Regions from separate parts of the Aeribacillus sp. FSL M8-0254 genome, predicted to be linked through region 2. Evidence: riboswitches for the same ligand, from Rfam matches in the RefSeq annotation. Region 2 holds a riboswitch; each other region holds the start of a gene.

What was found. A riboswitch is a leader RNA that binds a small molecule or an ion and turns the genes downstream of it on or off. The one in region 2 is predicted to bind S-adenosylmethionine.
Region 1: another riboswitch for S-adenosylmethionine. It lies ahead of NSQ44_RS15685 (2,3-diketo-5-methylthiopentyl-1-phosphate enolase); the one in region 2 lies ahead of NSQ44_RS05240 (bifunctional homocysteine S-methyltransferase/methylenetetrahydrofolate reductase).
Region 3: another riboswitch for S-adenosylmethionine. It lies ahead of metK (methionine adenosyltransferase); the one in region 2 lies ahead of NSQ44_RS05240 (bifunctional homocysteine S-methyltransferase/methylenetetrahydrofolate reductase).

What each region holds. Positions count from the first base shown of each region.
Region 1 covers NZ_JBBOZY010000001.1:3,228,041-3,232,979, reverse strand. Annotated here, with positions in the region: gene NSQ44_RS15705 (UPF0236 family transposase-like protein) at 95-685, shown strand; gene NSQ44_RS15700 (hypothetical protein) at 708-1,079, opposite strand; gene NSQ44_RS15695 (hypothetical protein) at 1,106-1,366, opposite strand; gene NSQ44_RS15690 (hypothetical protein) at 1,444-1,653, opposite strand; SAM riboswitch class I at 2,018-2,123, shown strand; gene NSQ44_RS15685 (2,3-diketo-5-methylthiopentyl-1-phosphate enolase) at 2,202-3,425, shown strand; gene NSQ44_RS15680 (2-hydroxy-3-keto-5-methylthiopentenyl-1-phosphate phosphatase) at 3,422-4,111, shown strand; gene NSQ44_RS15675 (methylthioribulose 1-phosphate dehydratase) at 4,108-4,755, shown strand; gene NSQ44_RS15670 (1,2-dihydroxy-3-keto-5-methylthiopentene dioxygenase) at 4,778-4,939, shown strand, end outside.
Region 2 covers NZ_JBBOZY010000001.1:1,057,510-1,062,448, reverse strand. Annotated here, with positions in the region: gene NSQ44_RS05260 (DegV family protein) at 1-705, shown strand, start outside; gene NSQ44_RS05255 (DUF3941 domain-containing protein) at 737-868, shown strand; gene NSQ44_RS05250 (HPr family phosphocarrier protein) at 1,210-1,488, shown strand; gene NSQ44_RS05245 (YajQ family cyclic di-GMP-binding protein) at 1,633-2,124, shown strand; SAM riboswitch class I at 2,226-2,347, shown strand; gene NSQ44_RS05240 (bifunctional homocysteine S-methyltransferase/methylenetetrahydrofolate reductase) at 2,456-4,315, shown strand; gene metH (methionine synthase) at 4,308-4,939, shown strand, end outside.
Region 3 covers NZ_JBBOZY010000001.1:952,735-957,673, forward strand. Annotated here, with positions in the region: gene NSQ44_RS04790 (ABC transporter substrate-binding protein) at 1-26, opposite strand, end outside; gene NSQ44_RS04795 (alpha/beta hydrolase family protein) at 148-930, shown strand; gene NSQ44_RS04800 (DUF2584 domain-containing protein) at 995-1,237, shown strand; gene pckA (phosphoenolpyruvate carboxykinase (ATP)) at 1,478-3,067, opposite strand; SAM riboswitch class I at 3,336-3,527, shown strand; gene metK (methionine adenosyltransferase) at 3,733-4,938, shown strand.

The sequences.
Region 1 (4,939 bases), 2.2 Mb from region 2:
AACAACATCTTACCACAAATTCGTTGACATGGAAAGAGATCGAACTTGATTTGTTTCGGCCCTGCAAAACGCCTTCGCCGAGCTGTTTACGGCTTTGTTGGAGGACATCGACCGACAATTGGCGGAAACCCGGGACAAGCGCCGGTACCACTTGAAAGACAAACGACGCTCCACGATTCAAACCCTGTTTGGCGAAGTCACCTTTGAGCGAAACTACTATTTAGACCGAGAACAAAACCGTTACACGTTTTTGCTTGACTCCCTTCTAGCGTTTGATGGATCGCAGTCAATCAGTCCTTGTCTAGAAGAAACGGCGGTGGGATTGGTTGTGGAGTGCTCTACTTATCGCAAAGCGGCTTGTACGCTTGCCCAGATGGTCGGGTATCCGGTGATAAGCCATGAGGCGATCCGCCAGTTGGTGCTCGAAGCCGAAGCTCCGCTGCACTGCCCGGTTGACCAGCAATATGGACGGATGCTGTTTGTGGGAGGCCGATGGACTGTTTGTCTCTCGCCAAGGGAAGAGAAAACGGGCCAAGGAAGACAAATCCTGATCGTTCACGAAGGGTGGAAGCGCAACGGCTTACGGATCGAATTCGTGAATCAGCGCCATTACGTCCATGAGGGGAAGAGGGAGGGCTGTCAAGAAAAACTCGACAGCCTAAAATTAAATCCAGATTTTAATTAACAAATTTAATTGTTTCCAACCTTTAAAATTCCCTTTGCTCTTCCACCTTTAGCATTTCCTTTTCTATAACGTCTACCAATTTTTTAGTACTATACATATATAGCACTAACTCTTTATCCCCATCTTCAATGTGGATTTCAGCTTGAACCCTTATTTTTGATGGCTTTCCTTTATAGATAACATCGAAAGTTCCAAACTCTTTGATCTCATTGTCTTCATTCATTTTATCTATTTCAGATAGAATCATGTTGATTTCTTCTTGAGTCAAGCCTGAATCTAAAATTGAGTTTGATAAATGGTTTAAAAAGGGTTCTATCTCTTCAAGATCAAAATTCATTCCTGCAGCATAACGTGCTTCTTTGTATTTAGTAACTTTATTCCAAAAATTAATCATAAAAATAGGTTCCTCCTATCAAATGTTTAATTTTCAGGTTTAATTCTAGAATATAAAACATCATGTTCTTTAATTGATCGATCCTCGTTTTTAATTAAATCATCCGTTCCAGTAAATAACATATAACATCCTTTCCTTACATACGATTCACTTATTCCTAGCAATTTAGCTAATTTGTAATTCGAGAAATCAGGATTCAACTCAATTGCTTGTCTAAGTTTTTCTAAGTTCTTATCCGTTTTATTGCGCTGTTCTTTTAAATACTCCTCACGGCTTTTTACGCCCATTTCCCGGCGTTTTTGTTTCCTTCTCCGCTTTTCATTCGCATCTATAATCGTGCTTAAATGGCGTTGTTCGTCCTCTGTTATATCTTATCTAACCATTCAATTAATTTTTTATTGCTGATATTATATCCAGCGCCAGGATACCCTTTTTCTCTAGCTATTCGGTTTGCTTCTTCGTTATTCCGTGCATAATAGGCCTTTTCAGCGCTTCTGGTGGATCTTCTTAAAGGCTCATTAAACTGTAAATTAAACGTTAGCGTTTGTTTTAAGGCTTCTTCTGGATCATTCAAAAAGCAACATAACCAATAACGGTACAAGAAACAAATTGTCTCACGATAACCAGTAACGTTATAATTGCGTAATTCAACCAGTTTTTCTAAGTCTAGTAATCTAGCATGATGCGATCGGAAGACGTTAAAAAGATGTTGTACCTTCTTTTTTCGTCCTCTTTTTTTAGGCTTTCCTGTTTTGGCTCAACCTCAAGTTCCGGAAAATACCTCAAATTGTAAACTGCACCATTAAATAATTGTAGCATGCCATCAGAAAAATGTAAGCGAATTTGAATCGAATATGATGTAAAAAAGTGTTGACAGAGGGGAAGGATAGTGGCATAATCCAAGTAAACGAATAAGAATTATAAAGTTAATAATAAAACTCTTATCAAGAGCAGGTGGAGGGATGAGCCCAATGAAGCCCGGCAACCGACTCATATGATGAGCACGGTGCTAATTCTCCCAACAGAGATGTTGAAAGATAAGAAGTTGTTTTGACAAAAAACCTCTTCTTATTGAAGAGGTTTTATTTATATAAAAAAATCTGAATGAAGAGGATTGAAAAAATGGGTCACGTAACAGCAGTATACCAAATCATTGCGAAACGAGAAGATTTAGAAAAAAAAGCGGAAGGGATTGCTCTTGGATTGACTGTAGGTTCGTGGACTGACCTTCCTCTTTTAGTGCAAGAGCAGTTGAAAAAGCATAAAGGACAAGTGGTTGAAATAAAAGAAACAGGCGAGGATCCATCCTCCGGCAAAACGATTGCACAGCTTCACATTCGTTTTCCGGGAGAAAACTTTTCTAAAGACATTCCTGCCATCTTAACGACAACTTTTGGAAAATTATCACTAGATGGAGAAATAAAATTACTAGATTTGCAGTTTGACGATGAGATCTTTCGGTATTTTCCAGGTCCTCGATTTGGAATTCAAGGGTTACGAGAAAAACTTGGCGTTTACGACAGACCGTTAGTGATGAGCATCTTTAAAGGTGTAATTGGACGTGATATGGATTACCTTCTTGCTCAATTGCGGGAGCAGGCTCTCGGGGGCGTCGACTTAGTAAAGGATGACGAAATACTTTTTGAAAATTCGCTCACATCATTTGAAACAAGAATAAAGGAAGGCAAAAAAGTTCTTGATAACGTGTATCAAGAAAAAGGGCACCGAACTTTGTATGCGGTCAATTTGACGGGAAAAACATTTGAATTGAAAGATAAGGCAAGAAAAGCAAAAGAATTAGGTGCCGATATTTTGCTATTTAATGTTTTTACATATGGCCTCGATGTGCTGCAAGCATTAAGGGAAGATGATGAAATCGCCCTCCCAATTATGGCTCATCCGGCGTTTAGCGGATCGTTTACTTCATCCGAAAAATATGGGCTCTCTCATTCCTTATTGCTTGGAAAATTGATAAGAATTGCTGGAGCAGATTTTTCGTTGTTCCCTTCACCATATGGCAGCGTTGCATTGGAGCGTGACAAAGTTTTAAACGTGAAAGAAGAATTGGTGAAGGAATCAGTTTTAAAACCAGCTTTTCCTGTTCCATCTGCTGGCATTCACCCGGGTCTTGTTCCCATTTTAATTCATGATTTTGGAAAAGATTGTGTCATTAATGCAGGAGGCGGTGTTCACGGTCACCCGCAAGGTGCTAAAGGCGGAGGAAAAGCTTTCCGTCAGGCAGTTGACGCTGTTTCCCGGGGTGTTCCCCTTAATGAAGCAGCTGAATACATAGAATTACAAGAAGCGATTCGGCTCTGGGGATGGAAGGAGGCACCGTCCAATTGAAGCCAGTAATATTTTGTGATTTTGATGGAACGGTGACAAAAAAAGATAACATCGTTAGCATCATGAAGCGTTTCGCTCCAAAAGAGTGGGAGCAATTGAAGGATGGCGTCCTTTCCCAGTCGATTAGTATTCAGGAAGGAGTCGGCAAGATGTTTGCACTTCTTCCATCTTCTTTAAAGGGTGACATCGTTCGCTACATTTTAGAAACTGCAGAAATAAGGGAAGGATTTCGCGACTTTGTTCATTATGCGAAAAACATGAACATTCCTTTATACATTGTCAGCGGCGGAATCGATTTTTTTATTAAACCGCTGTTGCAGCCTTTTGATTCTATTACCGCACTGTTTTGCAATAAAGCGGATTTTAGCGGAGAAACGATCACCATTCATTGGCCTTATACGTGTGATGAAAAATGTCCCAACCAAAATTGTGGGTGCTGCAAACCGACAATTATTCGGCAAATTGCAAATGCTGACACTCATTCCATCATCATCGGGGATTCCGTCACAGATTTAGAAGCCGCGAAGATTGCAGATACAGTTATTGCACGTGATTATTTATCAAAAAAATGTCAAGAATTTTCTATTCCTTATCAATCTTTCGAAACATTTTACGACTGTATTGACATTTTAGAGAAGACAATAAACAAAACAAATTTCATAGAAGAAAAAGGTGGCGCAAAATGAGTGTCGTTTTAACTCGTGTTCATGAGCTTGCGGAGATTAAAGAGGAGCTTGCTGCGAGGGATTGGTTTATGGGGACAAGCGGCAATTTAGCCATAAAAGTTCAAGATTCCCCGCTTCAGTTTCTTGTGACCGCAAGCGGCAAAGATAAACGAAAAAAAACGAAGGAAGATTTTTTGCTTGTAGATGGAGAAGGAAATCCTGTAGGCGCAACACAGCTGAAGCCTTCGGCAGAAACGCTGTTGCATTGCGAAATATATAAAAGAAGCAAAGCCGGCTGCAGCCTGCATGTACATACGGTTGCAAATAATGTCATCTCCGAACTTTATGGTGACGCTGGGAAAATTGTATTTCAAGGACAAGAACTGATAAAAGCGTTTGACCGCTGGGAGGAAGATGCAGAATTACAGATTCCGATTATTTATAATTATGCCCATATTCCTACATTAGCAAGCACTTTGGGCGATTTCGTGAAGGAGGATAAAGGGGCAGTTCTTATTCGCAACCACGGAATTACTGTATGGGGAAAAGATGGCTTTGAAGCGAAGAAAATTTTAGAAGCTTGTGAATTTTTATTTCAGTATCAGCTTGCTCTTATTCAAGCAAAAGCCGGTCTCCTTGCGAGTACAGGAGCTTTAAATAATTAAACATTTTAAGGAGGTATTTTACATGACAACGATTAAAATTCAAGGAACAAACGAAGTTATCAGCAATCAAGAGGAAGTGATTTCATTTTTAAATCAACAAGGTGTTATTTACGAGCAATGGGATATTGCCAAATTACCAGAGCATTTAAAAGAGAAGTATCTTTTAAATGATGAGGAAAAACAA
Region 2 (4,939 bases):
AAAACATCACAAGCATCACCGGAAACAATCACCAATCAATTTGAAAAGCTGGCGAAAGACAATCAGCCGGCGCTGTATATTGCCTTTTCTTCCGAATTGTCCGGTACATATCAAACTGCCGTTATGGTTCAGCAGCAATTGCTTGAAAAATATCCGAATTGGAAACTGCAAATTATCGATTCGAAATGTGCTTCACTTGGGTATGGACTTGCTGTCCGCTACACCATTCAATTAGCAAAACAAGGACTTGATTTAGAACAAATGGCAAATGCAGTAAAAGAGTATTGCAGTCATATGGAGCACATTTTTACAGTTGATCGCCTGGAATATTTGGCTCGCGGCGGGAGAATCAGCAAAACATCTGCGTTTGTTGGCGGACTGCTAAATATCAAGCCGCTTTTGCATGTCGAAGAAGGAAAGCTGATCCCGCTGGAAAAAATCCGCGGGAAAAAGAAGCTTTACCGGAGAATTCTTGAGCTGATGGAAGAGCGTGGAGACAGATTGAGTGAACAGACAATCGCCATCAGCCATGGTGATGATGAAGAAGCAGCTCTCGAATTAAAACAATTAATTGAAGAAACGTTTCATCCAAAAGAAATTATCATCCATACGATCGGTGCTGTCATTGGTGCACACTCTGGCCCCGGCACCCTTGCTGTATTTTTTCTAAATAAACATATTCAAGAAGCTTCATGGAAATCATAAGTATATAACAGTATGGAAAGGAGCTTCCTGAATGTCCAAAACAAGCGATAATGATAAAAAAGCTGTAGACAACAATGCAAAACGACACGAAAAAAATCTATTGAAGGAAAAAAATCGAGAGCTTGGAAAACGGCAATACTCAAAGAAAACGGATCATTTATAATGCCCGCCTGTCGGGCTTTTTCTTTTTTTGAAATATCTCTAAAGGCGAGTCTTCCACCTCTTCTATCCGGACGTTCTGAAAGATAAAGACGCTTTCTTATCTTACAGTATGCATCTTTTCTCTAGCTTTTGTTTTCATTTTGTCTAATAAAACATGGGCGGGGCAATAACTTTCAATTTGATTAGGCCATTCATTTCATTAAAAAACAGAGAAATCCAAAACGTTTCCATATTCGAAAGCGGAGGTCATTTTTTTATATGTAAGAGGAAATGACAAACATGTGGGAATCTATCCTTTATTGATGTAAGATATTGTAAAATAAGTATACAAGAGGTGGCACAATGAAGAAACATGAAATTTCCGTGTATCTTACAAAAGAGATGGAGCCGGAATATGTCATTTCCCTTGTCCATGAAGCGATCAAATTTAACAGCTACATTTTATTCCAAACAAAAAAGCTCCAATTAAATGCGAAAAGCGTTTTAAGCATGCTCGGTTTTTCCGCCTTTTTAGAAGGTCATGTAGTCATCAGCGCTGAAGGAGAAGATTCGCTCGAAGCAGTAAAAAACTTACAAGACTTTCTTTCCCCTAAATGTTCTAAAGCGACATCATTAGCTTAATTGCATTTAAGCAGCTATTAATTTCCTTGCCGTTGCTTTAAGTAACGGTTTTTTCATTTAATTTGCGAGGAACCCCTAAAAGAGTTGTTCAACTGAACGACATTCACTATAATGAATGTAAATAACGTTATTGGAGGTAAAAAGTTGGCTAAGGAGAATTCATTTGACATCGTCTCAAAAGTGGATATTGCCGAAGTGAACAATTCCATTCAAATGGCGAAAAAAGAAATTGTAAACAGATATGATTTCAAAGGATCTAAAAGCGATATATCCCTAGAAAAAGATGAGCTTGTGCTAATCTCTGACGATGAATATAAGCTGAATCAACTAAAAGATGTATTAGTAAGCAAAATGATTAAACGCGGTGTCGCAACCAAGAATATTCAGTACGGGAAAATCGAAAAGGCTTCAGGAGGCACTGTCAGACAAAAAGCCAAACTTGTCAACGGAATTGACAAAGAAAACGGGAAAAAGATCAATGCGCTGATCAAAAATACCGGGCTAAAAGTAAAAAGCCAAATTCAAGACGACCAAGTCCGGGTAAGCGGCAAAAGCAAGGACGATTTGCAAAAAGTGATTGCAGCTGTGAAAAGCGCCGACTTGCCGATCGACGTACAATTTATTAATTTTCGCTAGCTTTGCCCTGTTCACAAAATTGAAATTTTATATTGATTATTTTGATAAAATTCGTTAAATTAGGATTAATCCGTTGTTTTAAAATTTCATACGGTAAAGCGTTCTTATCAAGAGAAGCGGAGGGACTGGCCCGATGAACCTTCAGCAACCGGATTACCCAAAAACTTTGGGTACCAAGGTGCTAAATCCAGCGATGCGTAAATTTGCGCTCGGAAGATAAGAAGAAGGGGAAAATGTTCAAGAAAAAGTCTTCTTCTTAGAAGGCTTTTCTTTTTTATATAGGTGTTCGCCTCCTTGCAGGCGCCTATTTCATTTGATTGGAGGACTTTTTATGGGGCTTTTACAAGATTTACAAAATCATATATTAATTGCCGACGGAGCAATGGGGACTCTACTATACTCATTCGGAATAGACAGATGCTTTGATGAGCTAAACGTTTCAAAACCGGAAGAAATAGAACGGATTCATTCAGCCTATTTAGACGCAGGCGCAACTGTTATTCAAACAAATACATACGGCGCCAATCGCATAAAGCTTGCCAGATATGGGCTGGAAGATGATATAAAGATCATCAACCAAAAAGGGGTTGAACTTGCAAAGAGGGCGTTACAAAAAGCGGAAAACAAAGGGTATGTCATCGGAACAATCGGCGGCATCCGTTCGTTTCAAAAAAGCGCCTTCACGCTATCTGACATTGCCGAAAATTTTCGTGAGCAGCTTCATGTCCTTTTATCCGAAAACGTAGATGGCATTATTTTAGAAACCTATTACGACTTGGAAGAACTGAAAACCGTTTTGCAAATAGCTAGAAAAGAAACGGATTTGCCCATTATCACAAATGTTTCTTTGCACGAACAAGGCGTCTTTCAAAATGGAACAAGATTGGCAGACGGTTTGAAAATGCTTGAAGAACTTGGTGCAGATATTGTCGGCCTCAATTGCCGTTTAGGCCCTTATCATATGCTGCAATCGCTGGAAGAAGTGCCGCTGTTTGAACATGCCTTTTTATCCGCTTTTCCAAACGGCAGCCTGCCAAGGTATGAAAACGGAAGATTAGTTTATGAATCAGATGAACACTATTTTTATGAAGCGGCTCTTCAATTCCGAAAACAAGGTGTCCGGCTTCTCGGCGGATGCTGCGGAACCGCGCCGAAACATATTCGGGCAATGGCTGAAGCAGTATCAAACCTACCTCCTGTCACAGAGAAAGAAGTTAAAGAACGAAATGTTCCAATTCATGTTTTACCTACGAAAGAAAGTCAAGAAACTCCTCTCCCAGATATTGCAAAAAACAGACGCTCAGTGATTGTAGAATTGGACCCGCCGAAAACGCTCGGCTTGGAAAAATTTTTAACAGGAGCAAAAGCGTTGAAAAAAGCGGGGATTGATGCAATTACGCTTGCGGATAATTCCCTTGCTACACCAAGAATCAGCAATGTTGCTTGCGCAAATATTGTGAAAAGCCGTTTCCAGCTTCGCCCGCTCGTTCATTTAACATGTCGTGACAGAAATTTAATCGGCATTCAATCCCATTTAATGGGGCTGCATACGCTTGGCCTGCACGATATTTTAGCGGTCACCGGCGACCCGTCCAAAATCGGTGATTTTCCGGGTGCAACCTCTGTCTATGATTTATCATCGTTTGATTTAATCAGCTTAATTAAGCAATTTAATGAAGGTTTGTCATACTCCGGAAAATCACTTGGTCAAAAAACAAACTTTACTGTAGCCGCCGCCTTCAATCCGAACGTAAGACATCTTGATCGCGCAGTTCAGAGACTTGAGAAAAAAATCAGCTGCGGAGCCGATTATTTTATTACGCAGCCGCTCTACTCGGAGAAGCTGATCGAAGAAGTATATGAAGCAACAAAACATCTGAATGTTCCGATATATCTCGGGATTATGCCGTTAATAAGCAGCCGCAATGCTGAATTTATTCATAACGAAGTGCCAGGCATTAAATTGTCCGATTCGATTCGCGAACAGATGCAAAAAGCAGGCAATGATAAAGAAAAGGGAAAACGAGAAGGACTTGCCATTGCAAAATCGCTTATTGACGCAGCATTTGACCTGTTTAACGGCATTTACTTAATCACTCCGTTTTTGCATTATGAGATGACAGTCGAGCTGACGGAATACATTCATGAAAAAGAAAAGGCAAAACGAGAAAGGAAGATTTCCCATGTATAACATAAAGGAACAGCTGGAGAAAAAAATTTTAATACTAGACGGAGCCATGGGAACAATGATTCAAGCTGCAGAATTATCTGCGAAAGATTTTGGCGGTGAAGAATATGAAGGATGCAACGAATATTTAAACATCACTTCCCCTGAAACGATTGTCCGTATTCATGAAGCGTACCTTGAAGCAGGCGCTGATATTATCGAAACAAATACGTTTGGCGGTACAAGCATCGTCCTCGAGGAATATAACTTGGGGCACCTTGCTTTTGAAATAAATAAAAAAGCAGCGGAGATTGCAAAGCGCGCTGCAGAAAAATATTCAACACCGGATTGGCCTCGTTTTGTGGCAGGATCAATGGGGCCAACGACTAAAACGCTCTCCGTTACAGGCGGCGTCACATTCCAACAATTGGCAGAAGCTTATCAAGTTCAAGCGGAAGGACTGTTAGAGGGGGGCGTTGATGTACTTCTACTTGAGACAAGCCAAGATATGCTCAATGTGAAAGCAGGTTACTTAGGAATTCAACAAGCTTTTCAAAAGCTCAAGAAAGAAGTGCCGATCATTCTGTCCGGAACGATAGAACCGATGGGAACAACTCTTGCCGGTCAAGATATTGAAGCGTTTTACAT
Region 3 (4,939 bases), 100 kb from region 2:
ACGATGGAAGCAAGCCTTTTTTTCATGTGAAATCCTCCCTAATGATGTTCATATTAAAGGAAAAATGTTTAAATATATTTATCTAGGATAAAGTATGAAAAAAAAATATAATGTGTGATTGCCTACCTAAAAATGGAGGTTGAAAAGATGCTGAGAAACGGAGAAATAGTTGACAAACAAATTTTCCCATCACCGAACCCTTCGATTAAGCTTTCCATCGTGACATATATTTCTGAAGGACTAAAAGTGAAAGGTCTGTTAGCAGAGCCTGTTCAAGAAGGTGTTTATGATGGCTTTTTATATTTGCGCGGAGGGATTAAAAATGTTGGTATGGTCCGAGCAGGAAGAATTATACAATTTGCATCAAAAGGCTTTATCGTGATGGCTCCCTTTTATCGAGGAAATTTAGGAGGAGAAGGGAATGAAGATTTTGCGGGGAATGATCGTTTTGATGCGGTCAATGCATTCTATTTGTTGATGAAACATCCGCAAGTGAATCCGGATCGTATTCACGTTTTTGGCTTTTCAAGGGGAGGAGTCATGGCCTTGCTTACTGGGATTATATGCTCAAATGTTCGATCTGTTGTAAGCTGGGGCGGGGTGTCTGATATGTTTTTAACTTATGAGGAGAGAAAGGACTTAAGAAGGATGATGAAAAGAGTTATTGGAGGGACACCGAAGAAATATCCTGACCGCTATAAATGGCGGACACCGTTGTATTACCTTGAAAAAATGCAAGCACCCGTTTTAATCATTCATGGGGGAAAAGATGAAAACGTGTCAATTGAACATGCATATCGATTGGAAAGAAGGCTGAAAGAATTGGGAAAGCAAGTGGACAGCTGGTATTTCCAACATTTTAGTCATCATTTTCCGCCACGGCATAACCGGATGGTTTTAGAACGAATGATAAAATGGATGAAAAATTGACCATTATATTTTTCATATGATACATACTAAAAAATGATCGATCAAATGAAAGGGGATTGGAGAAATGGGCATGCCGCTTGAATTAAATACGATGATTATTACAAAAGGGAAGGAAAAGCGGATAGAGGAAAACGTATTTCAGGTTGTCAAAGATGGCTATCGCCTTTATCCTATGAATATTCCTTTGGAAGTTCGAAAAACGTTGACAAGCGATCCTACAGGAACAGCTGAAATTATTAAATTGGAATGGGCTGATAACAAAACCGTGCTTACTTATAATCTCACTTCATTGTACTCAACCAATTAACCGTCATCATATTTCCGTTCATTTGTTGAACGGATTGTGGAAGGAAAAGGAATTTTCTTAATTTTATCGAGTACGGCTTCCATTTGTCTTATCATAAAAAATCGCGTAACCCCTTTTTCATAAAAGCTCGTTGAAAAAGGGGTTTTCGTCTAAAAATCTGTATATAACGGTTTGTTTGCCAACCCAATATAAAAAAAGGCTATCGGACAAAAAGCCGATAGCCGAAAGTAAGTAATTTTTTTATATGATTGGACCGCCAAGTTCTTCAATTTCCTTCGGAACGTTCGAGAATTTTTTGAAGTTCTCTTTGAATGCTTTTGCTAATTCATACGCTTTTTGTTCATAAGCGTTTTTATCACTCCATGTTTTAATAGGCTGTAAAACTTCATCAGGCACTCCTGGAACATGAGCAGGAATCGCCAGCCCGAAAATAGGGTCTTTTACAGTTTCCACCTCATCGAGTTCGCCTTCCAATGCTGCCTGAACCATGGCTCTTGTATAAGCAAGTTTAATTCGTTTTCCTACTCCGTATTCTCCGCCGGTCCACCCTGTATTGACTAAAAATACTTTCACATCATGTTCTTCGATTTTTCTTCCGAGCATTTCAGAGTATCTTGTAGCTGGAAGCGGAAGAAATGGTGCTCCAAAGCATGTGGAGAACGTTGTTTTAGGGGAAGTAATACCCCTTTCCGTTCCAGCAAGCTTGCTCGTATAACCGCTTAAGAAATGATACATAGCCTGTTCTTTCGTTAATTTGCTTATTGGCGGCAGAACACCGAACGCATCAGCTGTTAAAAAAATAATAGTGTTAGGGTGACCCGCAATGCTCGGTTTAGCAATATTGTCAATCGCTTCAATTGGATAAGCCGCACGGGTGTTTTCTGTTAATAAGGAGTTGTCATAATCAGGAATTCGTGTCGATTCATCAACCACAACGTTTTCCAAAACGGAACCGAATCGAATCGCGTTATAAATTTGAGGTTCTTTTTCTTCAGACAAACCGATGCATTTTGCATAACAGCCACCCTCAATATTAAAAATACCAGATGAAGACCAGCCGTGTTCATCATCACCAATTAACCGGCGTTTTGGATCGGCGGAAAGTGTTGTTTTGCCTGTTCCCGATAAACCGAAAAAGAGCGCGACATCGCCTTCTTGACCGACATTGGCGGAGCAGTGCATTGAAAATATATCTCTTTCTGGAAGCAGGAAGTTCATGACGGAAAAGATAGACTTTTTCATCTCGCCTGCATATTCAGTTCCGCCGATCAGGATTATTCTCTTTTCAAAAGAAATAATGATAAATGCTTCTGAGTTCGTTCCATCCACAGCTGGATCTGCTTTAAAGGAAGGAGCGGAAACAATCGTAAACGGATTTTTATGCTCCTTTAAATCGTCTTGGCTTTTCGGACGGATAAACAGTTGGTGAGCAAATAAATTTTGCCAAGCCAATTCATTGACCACTTGAATTGGAAGACGATATTTTTTGTCAGCTCCGGCAAATCCGTTAAAAACATAAATTTCATCTCTATTTTTTAAATATTGTATGACTTTTAAGTACAGTTTTTCAAAAACTTCTGATGAAATTGGCTTGTTGACGGGTCCCCAATCAATTAAATGCTTGACAGAATCTTCTTCAACGATGAATTTATCTTCTGGTGACCGGCCGGTATATTTGCCTGTTGTAACCGAAACTGCACCTGTATTTGTTAAAAAACCTTCTTTCCTAGCTAAAACTTTTTCTACAAGCCGTGCGACTGGTAAATTATGATATGCATTTGGTCCGCTAATCAACGAAGCTAATTCATTTGATACATCTACAATATTCATATACATACCATCCTTTTTTTGCATATTTGAAATGGTTTTATAGAAATAGTATAACACATTTGTGGAAATAGTCCATCCTATTTATCAATTTCTGAAAATAATGTTTTTACTACATATTTTGCCTTCATTTTTGGGCATCATACGAATCATGATTGATCAGCTGATCCTGAAATAATGGATATCAGACGATTTGGAAAATTACAGAGAAGCTTTTTTTATTGTTGACAAGTACTTTTTTGCTCCTGTATGATATACATTTGAACGGATACTCTTATCCCGAGTTGGCGGAGGGACAGGCCCTATGAAGCCCAGCAACCGGCTCGTTGAAAGAAGACAGTAGAATATGGCTTTCAAAATCCCGGTATTCTATGGACATACAACATGGTGCGAAAGAATTCCATATTCATAGACGAGCAATGGTGCTAACCTGATGCAAGGTTATATCCTTGAACGATAAGAGTGAAAGGCAATGATGTTTATAACAACCTTTCCTCTGGCAGGGAAGGTTTTTTCTATGTATAAGAGAAATCTCGTTTAGCCAAGTTTTTCTTATCGTACGAAATTTTGATATGTTTACAATAGTGGTGAGGGAATGAGTTCCGTGTCAATGACAAGGAGTGTAGCACTCCATAAACATCATTTTAAGTTTGAGGAGGAAGCAGTAAATGACAAAAAAGCGCCGTCTGTTTACATCTGAATCCGTAACGGAGGGGCATCCGGACAAAATTTGCGACCAAATTTCAGATGCGATTTTAGATGCCATTTTAGAAAAAGATCCGAACGCACGTGTAGCTTGCGAAACATCTGTCACCACCGGACTTGTATTAGTCAGTGGAGAAATTACGACAAGCACGTATGTGGATATACCAAAAATTGTGCGAGAAACGGTCAAAGAGATCGGCTATACGAGAGCTAAATACGGTTTTGATGCTGAAACTTGTGCTGTTTTAACATCAATTGATGAGCAATCACCCGATATCGCTGCAGGGGTGGATAAAGCTTTAGAAGCGCGAGAAGGACAAATGACTGATGAAGAAATTGAAGCGATTGGCGCTGGAGATCAAGGGTTAATGTTCGGTTTTGCATGCAATGAAACGAAGGAATTAATGCCTCTCCCGATTTCCATTGCCCATAAGCTTTCACGCCGGCTTACAGAAGTTAGAAAAAGCGAAGAAATTCCTTATTTGCGTCCGGACGGAAAGACGCAAGTTACGGTAGAATATGATGAAAATGAACAGCCGGTTAGAATTGACACAATTGTCATATCGACTCAACACCATCCGGAGGCAACTTTAGAACAAATTAAGCAGGATATTAAAGAAAAAGTAATTGATCCGGTTGTGCCAAAAGAACTGATCGATGAAGAAACAAAATATTTCATCAATCCTACCGGACGTTTCGTTATTGGCGGACCACAAGGAGATGCAGGATTAACGGGACGAAAAATCATTGTCGATACTTACGGAGGCTATGCGCGCCATGGCGGAGGAGCTTTCTCAGGAAAAGATCCGACGAAGGTAGACCGATCTGCAGCTTATGCGGCTCGTTATGTAGCGAAAAATATTGTCGCAGCCGGACTTGCAGACAAATGTGAGGTTCAGCTGGCCTATGCAATTGGTGTAGCGAAACCTGTCTCTATTTCTGTTGATACGTTCGGTACTGGCAAAGTAAGCGAAGATGTTTTAGTTGAATTAATTCGCAATAACTTTGATTTGCGCCCAGCTGGCATTATAAAAATGCTTGACTTGCGCCGCCCGATTTACAAACAGACAGCTGCTTACGGTCATTTCGGACGCAACGATCTAGATTTGCCATGGGAACGCACAGATAAAGCGGAAGCTTTGCGCGAACAAGCTCATCAATATTTGTAAA